DNA from 2 places in the Embleya sp. L77 genome. Region 1 is predicted to be linked to the other one. Evidence: riboswitches for the same ligand, from Rfam matches in the RefSeq annotation. Region 1 holds a riboswitch; the other holds the start of a gene.
What was found. Region 1 has a riboswitch for glycine ahead of gcvT (glycine cleavage system aminomethyltransferase GcvT). Riboswitches for the same ligand answer to the same signal wherever they lie in the genome.
Positions count from the first base shown of each region.

Region 1 (8,062 bases):
ATCTGCTGGAAGAAGCCGAACTGGGTCGGGAAGTCGGGGCCCCACTGCATGAACATGATGCCGACCTTGTTGTCCGCCACCCACTTGGGCACACCGGCGAACTGGGTGAAGTAGTCACCCGAGGGGTACTGGCGGATCTCGATCTTGATGCCGACCTTGGCGAGCGCGTTCTGCACCGACGTGGCGCCCGCGACCTCCTTGGGCCGGTTGCTGCGCGCGGTGAGCACGGTGCTGAAGCCGTCCGGCTTGCCGCACTGCTTGAGTTCGTCCTTGGCCTTGGCCACGTCACCCGTGTGCTTTTCGCCGTTCGGGTACATGTCGGCGACCTTGGAACCGGCCAGCGTCGGCGGCATCAGGTTCGTCGCGATGTCGGCGCCGACCTCACCGCCGACCGCGCGCTGCATCTGCGCCTTGTTCACCGCGTACTGCACGGCGCGCCGGCAGTGCACGTTGTCGAACGGCGGGGTCTTCGAGCTGATCGCGAGGTACGCCAGCGCACCGGAGACCGCGTCGTCCGAGTTCGCGGCCAGCTTCTCGTCGGTCAGGATCTTGTTCTGGGCGGCGGCCTGGACACCGGTGCCGACCACGTCGAGCTGCGCCGTGCCGGCGAAGAGCCGGTTGTCGACGTCGTTCGCGTCCTGCTTCTCCAGGAGTTCGATCCGGTCCGGCAGCGCCTTGCGCAGCGGGTCGGTGTTCGGGTCCCAGTGCGGGTTGCGGATCAGGTTGACCGCCTTGCCGGGCTCGTACTGGCCGTCGACCATGTACGCGCCGGTGGCGAGGGGGTGCTTGACGTACTCCTTGCCGGTGTCCTTGGCGGGCGGAACCGGCGCGGTCTGCGGGAGCGCGGCGAGGTAGTTGAAGTCCGCGAACGGCTCCTTCATCTTGAAGATGATGGTGTAGTCGTCCGGCGTCTCGATCGCGTTCAGGCCCAGCTTGTCCGGCGCGCTGTCCTTGTACGGGCCCTTGTAGGTGCCGTCCGGGTCCAGGTACTGGCTGAAGTACGCCGGGCCGTTGGGCAGGATCTCCTTGTCGAAGGACCGCTCGACCGCGTACTTGACGTCCGAGGCCTTGACTTCGGTCCCGTCCTCGTACTTGACGCCCTTGCGCAGGTGGTACGTCCAGGTCTTGCCGCCGTCCTCGGTCTTGCCCACGTCGGTGGCCAGGTCCGGCGCGAACTCGTAGCTCGCGTTGCCCGGGGCGGGCTTGAAGGTCAGCAGCGGACGGGCCATCAGCCGGGAGAAGTTCCAGGCCGAGGCGTAGTACATGTCGCCCGGGTCGAGCGAGTCGAACTTGTCCGAGCTGACCAGCTTGAGCGTCCCACCCTTCTTGGGCGATTGGTTGACGACCTCGGTGATGGCCTTGTTGCTCGGCGAGTACTTCTTCTTCGAGCCGCCGCCACCACCGCCACACGCGGTTGCGGCCAGCGCGGTGACCGCAACGATGCCGATCAGCGCCTGGGCCCTGCGCCTGCGAGTTACCGGGTGTTTCATCGCTGGTCGTGCCTCCTCGTGGGGACTTGCGGGATATTCAGCGGCTGCGTGGGTCGAGGGCGTCTCGAAGCCCGTCGCCGAGCAGGTTGAACGCGAGCACGGTGATGAAGATCGTGACTCCGGGGACGACCATGAACATCGGTGCGTCCTCGTACCGGGAGGTGGCGCGCGCGAGCATGCCACCCCACGAGGCGGTGGGTTCCTGCACGCCGACCCCCAGGTAGGAAAGGGCGGCCTCGAACAGGATGTTGGTCGGGATCAGCAGCGTGGAATACACCAGGATCGGACCGACCAGGTTCGGCAGCAGTTCCTTGAAGATGATGTGCCGGTCGGTGGCCCCGAGGCTGCGGGCCGCCTCGACGAACTCCCGCTCGCGCAGCGACAACGTCTGGCCGCGCACGATGCGGGCGATGTAGGGCCAGCTGAAGAAGCCGATCACGAAGATCAGTACGGTGACCCGGAGCGTGTCGCCCTTCAGGCCGAACGCCTCGCCTTGGAGGCTGCTGCCGATCGCGATCGCGAACAGGAGGAGCGGGAAGGCCAGGAAGACGTCCATCGCGCGGCTGATCAGCGCGTCGACCCAGCCGCCGAAGTAGCCCGCCACGGTGCCCAGTACGACGCCGATGACCACCGACAGGAGCGTGGCGAGAAACGCCACGAGCATCGAGATGCGGGCGCCGTAGACGATGCGCGAGAAGATGTCCCGGCCGTTGACCGGCTCCAGACCCAGCGGATGGTCCCAACTGGCGCCGCCGAAGCTGCCGTTGGGGATGTTCAACACCGGGTCGAGCAGATCGTCGTGGTACTCGGCGGGGTCGCCTCCGACGAAGGAGGTGATCACCGGTGCGAAGATCGCCACGAGTATCATGAAGATGATCACCACGCCACCGGCCATCGCGACCTTGTCGCGACGGAATCGGGCCCACGCGATCTGGCCGAGGGAACGACCCTCGATGCGTACGCCGGCGGACTCGGCGATCGCTTCGGGGTGCGCCTCTCGGGCCACACCGGTGGTCTCGATCGGTGCCGTCATGGATCGACCCTCCCCGCTCACGGATGCGACGGCGGCTCGGGATCGCCGATCCCGTCGCCATACCCGGCATTGCGATCCCGATGATCTTCGGGATCTGTCGTCCGGGTGAGACTCCTCCGTGACGGGGGTCACCAACAGGGGTCGAGGAATACCTTTACTGAACCGTGATTACGGCGACACGATTCACCGGTTGATCCGCGTAGATCGGTCACGAAATCACAACAAGGCAGCGGTTGATGACGTGACGTCAGTTTATTGGGGGCATCAGTGCCTGTTGCCCCGCTCCCGGCACTGTGTGCCGATCTTCGTTCACTGCGAGTTGCGGGCGGCCTCGTCGAGCATGTCGATGCCGATGAACGGCCGGGTGTGCTCGCGCATCCACGCGGCGACCGGGTCGAACGGATCGTCCAGGGCGACCGAGGACAACGTCAGGCCGGCCGGCGCGGCGGCCGAGGCGCGCGCCATCGCGTCCCGCATCCGTTGCATCGTGGCGGGCTGATTGTCCGTCAGGCGCAGGCCGATGACGAGGCGTTCGGGTCCGACGGTGGGTCGCACCCAGGCCCGGTGCGCGGCTCGCACCACCTGGGTCTGGAACAGTTGGCCGCCGAGCAGGGCGTAGAACGCCGGGTCCCACAACGTCGGTTCGCCCACTTCCAGGGGGCCGGCCATCAACCGGTCCAGGCCGCCGACGATCCGCCGGAGGTCGAGGTAGGGAACGCCGACACCGCCGCCCTGAGCGTGCGGATTCAGCCACAGGCCCCAGTGGTCGGTGTACAGGGAGGAGGCGATCTCGGTGACCGGACAGACCTCGAAGGAGCGATCCCAGCCACTGAGACGCAGCTGCTCCTCGGACGTGAACGCCGGGGCGTAGCGCCATCCGGCCACGTCCATGTTCCCGTACTGCGCGTCCGGGCTGCCCGGTTGCCCCTGCCACAGCAGCATCCACACGTGAGCGCCGGTGAGCGCTTCGAGCAACCGCTCGTAGGCTTCGTAACGCCCGGGTGCCACCTGGCTCAATGCCTGCTCGACCTGGTTCACGACGTCCTCCCCGAACCCGAACCGATGTCCCGATGTTGCGATGTCCCGCCGAACCGCCGTCCCGCCAACCCCCGAACCGCCGTCCCGCCGAACCGCCTTCCCGCCGGACCACTGTCCCGCCGTCCCGCCGGACGGATGAAGTCATTGCGACGAGTGCCGCGGTGCGAACGCCCCGCACCGGAGCGCGCCGGCGCGAATCGCGCGCGTGGGCGCACGGGTGTGCCGGGCCCGCGGGCTCAGCGCTGGTCGGCCCGCAGGTAGAACGGCTCGGCCCGTTCCAGCATCCAGTCCCCCACAGGATCCTGCGCAACGTCCAACAGCACCACGTTCACCGGCCACGGACATGCGGCCCGGCCGAGCGCGCGCTCCAGGGCGCCGACCGCGGCCAACCGGTCCTCCTCCTGCCAGCGGTCCAGTTCGACACCGATGAACAGGCACGGCGGGTCGGACTCGATCTCACCCAGGCCGCGACGCGCACTCAGCACCACCGGCAGGTGGGTGAACTCGGCGGCGGCCGCGATCAGGAACTCCATCGGCTCCTCGTCCGGCTCGTACAGCCGCACCCGCGCGCCGCGGACGCCCGCGCCGGGCAGCCGGGCCAGTTCCAGCACCCCCGGCGGCGGGATCGGGATGCCCACCTCGCCGCCCGGGTTGACCGCGATGCCCACGTGCGCCGGCAGCCCGCGGGCGAACTCGCGCATCGGCGCGACCGTGCACGCCATCGGGCCGGCGACCCGCCGGAACTCCTCCTCCGAGGAGAACACCGGCACGTACGGCCGGCCGTCGATCTCGGTGGTCGGCAGCGTCAGTTCGCTGTCCGTCGGGTCGCCGCCCTCGGGCAGCGGCACCCACACGTCCGACTCGGCCAGGGCCTCGAAGAGAGCCTCGGCCCGGGACGGGTCGCGCATCGCCGCGACGAGCGCGCTCTCCACGGGATTGGCCGGAAACGGCATGGTGGTGCTCCTCTGGTGTCCGCCGCAGTTTACGACTCGGTCGGCCGCCGCCGTCGGGACTGTCCGGGCACGGGGTCTGCGAAAACGATCCGGCTGAGCGCCCGGGCGGCCGACCGGTCGAGCAGTACGCACGAGGTGAAGCCGCCGGGCGCGGACGCCAGGGTGGGGCCCGCGTCCAGCCACGGCGTCAGTCGGGCGAGCAGTTCGCGCCACTCGCGGTGGTGCCGGGCGAACACCGGCGTGGACACTCCGCGACCGCGGGCGCGTTGGCCGGCAAGGGCCTGATGGGCGCTCACGTCCAACAGCAGTGCGTGCACCGAACTGCCGCGCCGCCGGGCGGCGAGCACCAGCACCCGGCGCAGGATCGGGTTGCGGCCGCTGTCGTGCACGACCACCGCGCCGGGGCCGCGCAGAGCCCGGGCCACCTCGCCGTAGTGCGAGAGCCGCACCAGCGGCCGATAGGCCCGGTACGGGATGCGCCCGGCGCGCACCGCCCAGCGCGCCCGGACCAGGTCCGCGTCCAGCACGGCCACGGTGGGCCCGGGGGTGACCACGCGCGCGAGCAGCGTGCTCTTGCCGGCCCCGGGCAGGCCGGTCACCACGAGCACGCACGAGGCCGGATAGGCCAGCACGTCCACCACCCGGTCGCCGATCCGCTCCCCCGGGCGATCGCGCTCCTCCCGGAGGTCGTGCACGGCCCGGGGCATCAACACGCCGCTCGTCGCGGCGCCGGTATGCGCCCCCGCCGAGTCCGTCTCCACGAGTCCTCCCCTTGTCCCGAACCGTCCTGCCTTGCGCATGGTGTCGCACCCTCGCACCCTCGCACCCTCGCGCGCGAGCGCGTGTCGGTCATCCCTCGAAGTAGGCAGCCTCCGCAGTCGCCGGCGCCGGAAGTCGGCAGTCCTCGGACTCGGCGGGGTCCCGGCCCCGGCGGGGGATTGACGACACGCGCTAGCATGCCGGGCACAACCTCATATCGGCCGTCGACCCCACGCGGAAGAGTCCTCGCCCACGAGCGGGGCGCCGAAGGAGCAACTCCTCCCCGGAATCTCTCAGGCACCGATACCGCATGGGTCAGGCACTTCTGGAAAGCAACCGCACCGCTGGTGTGGTTCACCCACGGTGCAAATCGCCGTTCCGCGCGCGGATGCGCCCGGAAGCGATGAAGCTCTCAGGTTCCGATGACAGAAGGGGAGGGCACCCCACTTTTCGATCGACTCCGATCGAGAAGGGCTGAAAGCCATGGCAGGGAGCCCCCTTTGTTGTCGTATTCACCGCATCGCCCGTCGTCATTCGCCGCACTGCGCGCCGGCACCCGCTCCTCGTCCGCGCGTGGTGCCTCGTGCGCGCCGACCGAGCGCGCGGCCGTACGCCATGCCCCCGACCGGCCCGCGCCCCTGGGGTGTTCCCGCCGGCGCCCCCTCGAAGGAGCCTTCGCATGACCACCGACCGCCGGACCCCGCTCGACGCCGTGCACGACGCGCTCGGGGCCACGATGACCGACTTCGCCGGTTGGCGGATGCCGCTCCGGTACGGAAGCGAGCGTGACGAGCACACCGCGGTGCGCACCACGGCCGGCCTGTTCGACCTCACCCACATGGGCGAGATCGAGATCACCGGTCCGGACGCCGCCCGCGCGCTCGACCACGCCCTGGTCGGTTTCGTTTCGAAGATCGGGATCGACCGCGCCCGGTACACGATGATCTGCACCGAAGAGGGCGGCATCGTCGACGACCTGATCGTCTACCGGCTGGGCGACGAGCACTTCGTGGTGGTGGCCAACGCCTCCAACGCGGACGTGGTCGCGGGCAGCCTGAAGCACCGCTCGGAGAACTTCGACGCCGTGGTGCGTGACGCGTCCGAGGAGTACACGCTGCTCGCCGTGCAGGGCCCCGCGTCGACCGCGATCGTCGGTTCGCTCACCGACGCCGACCTGCCCGCACTCAAGTACTACGCGATCCTGCGCACCGAGGTCGCCGGCGTTCCGGTGCTGCTCGCGCGCACCGGCTACACCGGCGAGGACGGCTTCGAGCTGTTCGCCGCGCCCGACCACGCGGTCGCGCTGTGGGAGGCGCTGCTCGCGGCCGGCAAGCCGCACGGCCTGGTGCCCGCCGGGCTCTCCTGCCGCGACACGCTGCGCCTGGAGGCGGGCATGCCGCTGTACGGGCACGAGCTGACCCGGGACACCACGCCGTACGAGGCCAACCTGGGTCGGGTGGTCCGGCTGGACAAGCCCGAGGACTTCGTCGGACGCGAGGCACTGGCCGCGGCGCAGGACGATGTGCGCCGGACCCTGGTCGGGCTCACCTCGCCGGGCAAGCGGGTCCCGCGTGCGGGATACCCCGTGGTGGACGCGGAGACCGGCGAGCGGGTCGGCGAGGTCACCTCCGGCGCGCCCTCGCCGACACTGGGCGTGCCGATCGCGATGGCGTACGTGGCCAAGGAGCGCGCCGAACCGGGCACCCGGCTGGCCGTGGACATCCGCGGCAAGACGGAGCCGGTCGAGGTCGTCGCGCTGCCGTTCTACAAGCGGGCCTGACCGAGGCGGCAGGGCGGCCCGACCCGAGTTCTGCGGTCGCGGCCGGCGCGGGCCCCTCGGCCCGGCGGTACAAACCATTACAAACCCACCTGAGGGACAGACCCCCCTCGATCGAATGGAGAATGGACCCGTGCACGCACCCCAGCACCTGCGCTACAGCAAGGAACACGAGTGGCTCGACGAGGCGGCCTCCCCCGCCCTCGTCGGCATCACCCAACACGCGGCCGACGCGCTCGGCGACGTGGTGTTCGTCCAGCTCCCCGAGGTCGGCCAGACGGTCGTCGCCGGCGAGCCCTGCGGCGAGTTGGAGTCCACCAAGTCGGTCAGCGACATGTACGCGCCCGTCTCCGGCGAGATCGTCGAGATCAACGACGCGGTCGCCGAGGACCCCGCCCTGGTGAACTCCGACCCCTTCGGGACGGGCTGGCTGTTCAAGGTGCGCATCGACGGCGAGGCCGAGGGCCTGCTGTCGGCCGACGAGTACGCCGCGTTCTGCGGCGAATGATCGAGATCGACCCGATCGAGGAGCTGACAACCGTGACGATCCTGGACCGTCCGCTGAGCGAGGTGGACCCGCAGGTCGCCGCCGCCGTCACCGACGAGCTGCACCGCCAGCAGAATACCCTGGAGATGATCGCCTCCGAGAACTTCGCCCCCGTGGCGGTGTTGGAGGCACAGGGTTCCGTCCTGACCAACAAGTACGCCGAGGGCTACCCCGGCCGGCGCTACTACGGCGGCTGCGAGCACGTCGACGTCGTCGAACAGCTCGCCATCGACCGGGTCAAGGAGCTCTTCGGCGCCGAGGCCGCCAACGTGCAGCCGCACTCGGGCGCGTCCGCGAACGCCGCCGCGATGGTCGCGCTGCTCACGCCCGGCGACACGATCCTCGGCCTGGACCTGGCCCACGGCGGCCACCTCACCCACGGCATGAAGATCAACTTCTCCGGCAAGCTCTACAACGTGGTCGCCTACCACGTCGACGAGAAGACCCACCGGGTCGACATGGAGG
Region 1 is NZ_CM145709.1:2,091,181-2,099,242, forward strand. Features, by position in the region: gene ACZOOI_RS08445 (ABC transporter substrate-binding protein) at 1-1,490, opposite strand, end outside; gene ACZOOI_RS08450 (ABC transporter permease) at 1,528-2,523, opposite strand; gene ACZOOI_RS08455 (enhanced serine sensitivity protein SseB C-terminal domain-containing protein) at 2,833-3,561, opposite strand; gene ACZOOI_RS08460 (enhanced serine sensitivity protein SseB) at 3,798-4,514, opposite strand; gene ACZOOI_RS08465 (AAA family ATPase) at 4,544-5,275, opposite strand; glycine riboswitch at 5,499-5,592, shown strand; glycine riboswitch at 5,593-5,712, shown strand; gene gcvT (glycine cleavage system aminomethyltransferase GcvT) at 5,953-7,053, shown strand; gene gcvH (glycine cleavage system protein GcvH) at 7,184-7,558, shown strand; gene ACZOOI_RS08480 (serine hydroxymethyltransferase) at 7,555-8,062, shown strand, end outside.

Region 2 (8,062 bases), 4.3 Mb from region 1:
CTTGTCGTGCAGGTCGGCCAGGTCCACGTCGCCGTTCTCGCCGGTCTTGACCACCACGACGCGCATGCCCGCCATCACCGCGCTGGCCGCGTTCGTGCCGTGCGCGGAGGAGGGGATCAGGCACACGTCGCGGGCGGTGTCGCCGTTGGCGCGGTGATAGGCGCGCACCGCGAGCAGGCCCGCCAACTCGCCCTGCGAACCGGCGTTGGGCTGGAGCGAGACCTTGGCGTAGCCGGTGATCCGGGCCAGCGAGTCGGCCAGGCCGTCGATCAGCTCCAGGTATCCGGCGGCCTGCTCCACCGGCGCGAACGGGTGCAGGTTCGCGAACTCGGGCCACGTGATCGGTTCCATCTCGACCGTGGCGTTGAGCTTCATCGTGCACGAGCCGAGCGGGATCATGCCCCGGTCGAGTGCGTAGTCCTTGTCCGCCAGCCGCTTGAGGTAGCGCAGCATGTCGGTCTCGGAGCGGTGCGTGTGGAAGACCGGGTGGGTCAGGAACTCGGTGTCGCGCAGCAGCGACTGCGGCAGCGCGTCGGCGGTGTCCGCGTCCAGCGCGGCCACGTCGCCGGTGACCCCGAACGCTCCCCAGACCGCCTCGACGTGCGCCCGCAGGGTGGTCTCGTCGCAGGTGATCCCCACGTGGTCGGCGTCCACGGGGCGCAGGTTGATCCCGGCCGCGCGGGCCGCGGCGAGCACCTGCTCGGCCCGACCGGGCACGCGCACGGTGATCGTGTCGAAGAAATCGCCGTGCACGACCTCGACGCCGCCCGCCCGCAGCCCGGCCGCGAGCACGGCCGTGTAGCGGTGGGTGCGGCGGGCGATCGAGGTGAGCCCGTCAGGCCCGTGGTAGACCGCGTACATCCCGGCCATCACGGCCAGCAGGACCTGCGCGGTGCAGATGTTGCTGGTCGCCTTCTCCCGGCGGATGTGCTGTTCACGGGTCTGCAGCGCGAGCCGGTAGGCGGGCGCGCCGTCGGCGTCCACGGACACCCCGACCAGCCGGCCCGGCATGCTGCGGGTGAGCTTCTCGCGGACCGCCATGTATCCCGCGTGCGGACCGCCGAAGGCCATCGGCACGCCGAACCGCTGGGTGGTGCCGACCGCGATGTCGGCGCCCATCGCGCCCGGCGCGCGCAGCACGGTGAGCGCGAGCAGGTCGGCGGCGACCGCCACCAGCGCGCCCTGTGCGTGCGCCGCCTCGATCACCGGGGTCAGGTCGCGGACCCGGCCGTCGGCGCCGGGGTACTGGAGCAGCACGCCAAAGCAGCCGCCCTCGGGCAGCCCGTCGGTGGTGTCGGCGACCACGACCTCGATGCCCAGCGCCTGCGCCCGCGTGCGCACCACGGCGACGGTCTGCGGCAGCGTGGCCGCGTCCACGACGAACACGTCGCTCTTGGCCCGACCGGCCCGCCGGGCCAGGGTCATCGCCTCGGCGGCGGCGGTGGCCTCGTCGAGCAGCGAGGCACCGGCCACGTCCAGGCCGGTCAGGTCGGTGACCACGGTCTGGAAGTTGAGCAGCGCCTCCAGCCGGCCCTGCGAGATCTCCGGCTGGTAGGGCGTGTAGGCCGTGTACCAGGCGGGGTTCTCCAACACGTTCCGGGTGATCACCGGCGGGGTGAAGGTGCCGTGGTAGCCGAGCCCGATCATCGAGGTCAGCACGGTGTTGCGGGAGGCCAGCTCGCGCAGTTCGGCGAGCACCTCGGCCTCGGAGCGCGCGGCGGGCAGTTCGAAGCCCTCCAGCGCGCGGATCGCGGCGGGCACCGCCGCGTCGGTCAGCTCGTCCAGGGATCCGTAGCCGATCGCGGCGAGCATCTTCGCCTGCTCGTCGGCGTCCGGACCGATGTGCCGGCCGGTGAACGGCGACGCGGCCTCCAGGCCGGTCAACGAGCCGGGACCGGAGGGGAGTACGGCGTGAGCACGCGTCGGGGCAGGGGTGCGCGGGGTCATCGCGAAAGGCCTCCTGGATCGCTCCTGGACGGACACGCGGGTCGCGCGCCCACCGGCCTCCCCCTCTGTCATCTGTACCTGAGAGCTTCACCGCGCCCGGAGCACCGGTCGAACCGGTTCCCACGGGCGCGATTTGCACCGTCGGCGAGGATCCGACCCGACTCGGCGAGCCACGTGCGGATCCTGCTTTCCAGAGTGCCCACGACCACGCGGTACGGGTGCCTGAGAGATTCCGGGGAGGAGTTGCTCCTTCGGCGCCCCGTGTGCACGACACGAGGACTCTCCCGCGCGAACGTAATGGGCGACCTCAACGGTATCAGCGTGACCCTCGATCGGGCCTGCGCACTAGGCGTAGGTCACAGTGGTCGTGGTGTAACCCAGGGACCGCATCATCCCCTGGAGCATGCCGGTGGTGTTGCGCTCGGCCCGCTCCACCAGTCCGGCGGTCTTCGCCGCGTCGTCGATCTTCTTGGCCGCCAGCACGTAGAGCTGCTGCTGATCGGAGGGATTGCCGGAGAAGAAGTCGCCGAGGCGGTCGAACAGACCCCGGTCCTGGGCGATCACGTGGCTGTTCTTCTGGTCGAGGGCTGCGGGCGCGAGCCGCGCGTGCGGGAGCTTGATGGTCACGCTCTTGTTGTCCGGCGAGGTCTGGATCGCGTCCTGGCCGATCCCGCCGAACTCCACGAAGCCGCCGACCTGGCCGACCCCGATGAACAGCGTGCGCTGACCGCGGACGGCGTCCGGGAGGAACTTGGCGTCCTTCTCCAGGTCCACGACGACCTGGAAGGTGCCGCTGACCGCCTCGTAGCGGCTGAGATCCTGCACGGCCTTGAGCATCACCGGTCCGCTGTGGTCCTTGGTGGTCTCGCCGAACGGGTTGAACTTGCCCGGCAACAGGTTGACCAGCCCGACCAGCACCAGGGCCAGCACGATGAAGCCGACCAGGAGCGTGACCAGGAAGGCGGGCAGGCCGAGCCTGCGGCGAACCGATCGGAAGGCACCTTGCCCTCGCGCCGGCCGCTCTTTGACATCAGTCATGGTGAGGACACCCCCGAGGAGTCGTCTGCCCCGCGCCTGCCCCGGATCCCGGCGGCTATCCCCGGTCGGCGGCGGGTAGCGGAATCGGTTCCCCCGGTCGCAGCGCCGGGTCGGTGATCACGAACGTGCGCACCCGGCCCGGCCGGCCGCCCGGCACCTCGAACCGCACGGTGACCCGGCCGACACCGCTGCCCTGCACCCAGCCGGGTCCGAACTCCTCGTGCACCACGTCCTGGCCCGGCGACCAGGAGATCCGCTGTGGCGCGGCCTCGACGAGCGGCTCCGCGTCGCTCTCCGGGTCCTCCTCGATCGGTTCGCCGGCCCCGGGCTCGGCCGCGCCGAACAGGTCCTGCTGGGCGAAGTCGGCCAGGCCGCTCACGCCCACCCCGAGCAGCCGCACGCCGCCCGTGACGTCCACCTGCGCGGCCAGTCGGCGGATCGTCTCGCGCACCACGCCCGGATCGTCGGTGGGCCCGCGCAGCGTCTCCGAGCGGGTCAGCGTGCTGAAGTCGTAGCGGCGCAGCTTGAGCACGATCGTGCGCCCGGAGCGCCCGGCGGCGCGCAGCCGCTCCACGCACCGGATCGAGAGCCGGTCCAGCTCTCGCGTGATGCGCTCGCGGTCCACCAGGTCGGTGGCGAAGGTGTCCTCCACCGACACCGACTTGGCGTCCCGGTCGGCGACCACCGGGCGGGCGTCCAGCCCGGCGGCCAGCACGTGCAGGCCGTGGCCGTGTGCCTGGCCCAGCAGTCGGACCAGCTCGCTCTCGTCGACGGCGGCCAGATCGGCCACGGTGTCCAGGCCGGCCCGGCGCAGCACGTCGCCGGTGGCCGGTCCGACCCCGGGCAGTGCGCGCACCGGCAGCGGGTCCAGCATCGCCCGCTCGGCGCCGGGTGCCACCACGCACAGCCCGTCCGGCTTGTCCGCCTCGGACGCGATCTTGGCCAGCAGCTTGGAGGTGGCCGCGCCGACCGAGCAGGTCAGCCCGGTGGCCGCGTGGATGTCCGCGCGCAGGCGTACGGCGATCTCGGTGACCCGTTCGGTGTCCAGCGTGCCGCCGTGCGGGCCCGCCTCCAGGTCGACGAACGCCTCGTCCAGACTGAGCGGCTCCACCAGCGGGGACAGCCGGTGCAGCAGCTCCATCACGGTGTCGCTGACCTGCCGGTACAGCGCGAAGCGCGGGCTGAGGAAGGCGGCGTTGGGGCAGCGTCGCCGGGCCTCGCCGATCGACATCGCCGAGCGCACGCCGAACACGCGGGCCTCATACGAGGCGGTGGCCACCACGCCGCGTGCGCCGATGCCGCCGACGATCACCGCCTTGCCGGCCAGGCTGGGCTTCGCGACCTGCTCGACCGACGCGTAGAACGCGTCCATGTCGAGGTGAAGGATGCCCGGGGCCTGTCTCACACCGCGCAATGATGACGCACGGGACCGACATCCGCGCGCGCTCAGTCGCCCAGGGCGCGGCGGATCTCGTCGTTCCTCGGGTCGCGGGCGCGTGGATCGGGTTTGAGCACGATCTGACCGGTCGCCTTGACCGCGGCGAGCATCTCGCGCCCGGTGCCGTACACGGTGGGCCCGATGTGGCCCCACGTGAAGGACTCGTCCGGGACGCCGTACGCGGATATCCCGGCGGCCCGGCACAGTCCGAGCGCACGCCGCAGATGGAAGCTCTGCGTGACCACGATGACCCGGTCGATCCCGTAGACGCGCTTCGCCCGGATGCAGGATTCCCAGGTGGAGAATCCCGATTCGTCGGTCACGATCCGATGCTGCGGTATCCCCCTGTCCGCGAGGTAGCGCCGCATCACCCCGGTCTCGTCGTAGCGGTTGCCGCCGCCGTCGCCGCTGACCAGGATCACCCGGGTCCGGCCGGCCCGGTACAACCCCAGGGCCACGTCCAGCCGGCGGGCCAGCAGATCGGACGGCCGGTCCCCGTGCACGCCCGCGCCGAGCACCATCGTGACGTCCTGATATGGCACGTCGGCGGGCGAGCGGACCCGGTTCCCGGCGTACAGGTGCAGCCCCGTGATCGGGGCCAGCCCGGCCACGGTGAGCAGGACGGCGGCCTGATAACCGCGTCGTTGGGCTCGCCGCGAGCGCGGCAGGGTCGGCCGGCGAATGATCACGTCCATGGGGACGTTCCTGCCCGTCGGCCCGGTTCCCATCCGCCGCGGGCGGCTCAGACCGCCTTGTCGCGTCGCCTGCGCGCCAACTCGTCGCCCGGATGGACTTGCGTGATCGTCTCTCCGGTACCGGTGTGCTCGCCCTGGAGCTGGGCGAGCGAGCCCTCGACCTCGCGCCAGACCGCCCCCACGGCGATCCCGAAGACCCCCTGGCCGCCCTGGACCAGATCGATGACCTCGTCGTACGACGTGCACTCGTACACACTGGCGCCGTCGCTCATCAGCGTCATCCCGGCCAGGTCGCCGATCCCGCGACCGCGCAGGTGGGCCACCGCGATTCGGATGTTCTGCAGCGAGACTCCGGTGTCCAGGAGCCGCTTGACGATCTTGAGCACCAGGATGTCGCGGAAGCCGTACAGACGTTGGGTGCCCGAGCCGTGGGCCGGGCGGACGGTGGGCTCGACCAGCCCGGTGCGCGCCCAGTAGTCGAGTTGGCGGTAGGTGATGCCGGCCGCCGCGCATGCCGTCGGGCCGCGGTAGCCGACGTCCTCCGACGGCGTGCCGGCCGGCGAGACGTCCTGCCGCCGGGGGCCCGCACCGGGGTCGGTCGCCGGCAGAGGACGTGCCGTGCGGGCGCGTTCCGCCGCCGTGATGTCGCCGGTGCTGCTCACGCCGACCTCCCTTTCGTCTCCCCGCGCCCGAGTACGGCGCGGCGAGTCTCTTCAGTCCCGGGCCGCAGGCGGCGAGGTGCAACGCGCAGGGGTCATCCCGGAACTGTCGTTTTCGACGGTAGGCAGTCACCAACAGCGCGTCAACGACCGGGCCGTTCGGCACGCCGAGTGACGCTCCTCGCACGAGTGGTTTGAACCTCTGCGCCAGGGGTAGGTCTGGCCGCTTTGCCACTGATCGAAACGGATCGAGCCGGACCGGCTTCGACCGCACGCGCATCGGGGTCCGTCCCGGCCGACGGCCCCCGGTGCGCGTCCGAGGCCGCCGCCCGGCCGACCGGTACCGGCACGCAAAAAACCGCCGACCGGTACCCCTCGCCGAGGACGGCGGGCAGGGACGGTCGGCGGCTTCGCACGCGCACCGGGCCGGGCGGGCCGGCTACTGGCTCGTGGTGCCGAAGTCCTCGGGCGAGATGTCGTTCAGGAACTCCCTGAACTTCTCGATCTCGTCCTCCTGCTCGTTGGGGATCACGATGCCCGCCTCGTCCAGGACCGCGTCGCTGCCGACGATCGACGTCCCGGTCCGCAGCGCGAGCGCGATCGCATCCGACGGGCGCGCGCTGACCTCCACGCCGCCGGAGAAGACCAGCTCGGCGTAGAAAACGCCCTCGCGCAGGTCGGTGATCCGGATCTGGGTCAATTCCTGTCCCAGCGCCTCCAGCACGTCCCGGAAGAGATCGTGCGTCAGAGGACGCGCGGGTACCACGCCCTGTTGGGCGAACGCGATGGCCGTCGCCTCTACCGGGCCGATCCAGATGGGGAGATAACGATCGCCCCCCGTCTCCCGTAGGAGCACGATCGGCTGGTTAGAGGGCATCTCCACCCGGACGCCCACAACCTCTAGCTCGTTCACATCGCCACACTAGCGCGCCGGGCTGTCGGTCACCGATCCCCGGGGGCCGAATAGGTCGGGGATTCGTCGTTTTTTCTTCGTGGGGCGGAATGTCGACCCCGGCACGCCGCACCATCGGGATCGGCGCCGGACGGATGCCGGGCCGTTCAGCGGCCCAGCCGGGGCGCGAGCGCGGTGGTGACCAGGACGGTGTGCAGGCGCGAGGTGAGCGCGAGCAGGTCGCGCACGGTCTCCTCGGCGCCCGCCTTGGCCCGCGCGCCCCGGCGGTGCAGGAGCGGCGCGACGATCTGTTCGACCAGCGCGGCCTCGCGGTCCGCGGCGGCCTTGGTCTGCCGCAGGTGCCGCGGCTCGACGCCGTAGCGGCCCAGCGCGGCCACCAGGCGGGCCACCACGAGCGCGTCGCCGTCGTAGACCACCGCGGGCTCGCCCTCGGTGCCGCCGGGCCGCGGGCGGTGCGGCTGGATCAGGCCGAACTCCTCCAGCCGCGCCAGGTCCACGTCCTGGATGCCGGCCGCGGCGATCAGGCCCGGCCGGTCGAGCAGCACCGTGGTGCCGTCCCGACCGGCCGACCCCGAATCGCCGTCGGCGTCCTCGGAGCGCTCGGATTCGGCCGGGGTCGGGCCGGCCGGTTCGAGTCCGCGATCCATCGCGTCCAGTTGATCCTTGATCACCCGGAGCGGCAGATAGCGATCGCGCTGCACCCGCAGCACGTAGCGCAGACGTTCGATGTCGGCGGCGCCGAACTTGCGATAGCCCGACGGGCTCCGCTGCGGCTCGATGAGCCCCTCCGCCTCGAGGAACCGGATTTTCGAGATGCTGATGTCCGGAAACTCGGGACGCAGCAGGGTCAACACCCCGCCGATGCTCAAGGAGACCGATCCGGCCGCCGCCGGACTCACCCGATCTGCCCTTGCCGACTGGGGAAGAAGACCAGTCGGTACTTGCCGATCTGCACCTCGTCGCCCGGCGTCAGCGGGACCTCGTCGATCCGCTCGCGACCCACGTAGGTGCCGTTCAGGCTGCCCACGTCGGCGACCGCGAAGCCGCCGGCGGTGCGGCGGAACTCGGCGTGCTTGCGCGAGACCGTCACGTCGTCGAGGAAGATGTCGCTCTGCGGATGCCGACCGGCCGTGGTGCGGTCCGAGTCGAGCAGGAAGCGGCTGCCCGAGTTGGGGCCCCGGCGCACCACGAGCAAGGCGGTACCCGGCGGAAGCGCGTCCACCGCGGCCTGCGCCTCGGGGGTGAGGATCTCGCGGGGCGCGGGTTCCGCGTCCAGCGCCTCGATGCCGCTGATCGAGATGGTCGAGGTCTGCTCGGACGCACGCTCGGCACCCGCACCCAGGCGTGCGCCGCAGTTGGAGCAGAACCGGCC
Region 2 is NZ_CM145709.1:6,436,018-6,444,079, reverse strand. Features, by position in the region: gene gcvP (aminomethyl-transferring glycine dehydrogenase) at 1-1,947, opposite strand, end outside; glycine riboswitch at 2,009-2,145, opposite strand; glycine riboswitch at 2,148-2,244, opposite strand; gene ACZOOI_RS27315 (DUF4230 domain-containing protein) at 2,293-2,985, opposite strand; gene ACZOOI_RS27310 (DNA polymerase IV) at 3,041-4,390, opposite strand; gene ACZOOI_RS27305 (SanA/YdcF family protein) at 4,432-5,118, opposite strand; gene ACZOOI_RS27300 (MerR family transcriptional regulator) at 5,166-5,780, opposite strand; gene ACZOOI_RS27295 (bifunctional nuclease family protein) at 6,217-6,690, opposite strand; gene ftsR (transcriptional regulator FtsR) at 6,837-7,589, opposite strand; gene ACZOOI_RS27285 (FHA domain-containing protein) at 7,586-8,062, opposite strand, start outside.
Region 2: another riboswitch for glycine. It lies ahead of gcvP (aminomethyl-transferring glycine dehydrogenase); the one in region 1 lies ahead of gcvT (glycine cleavage system aminomethyltransferase GcvT).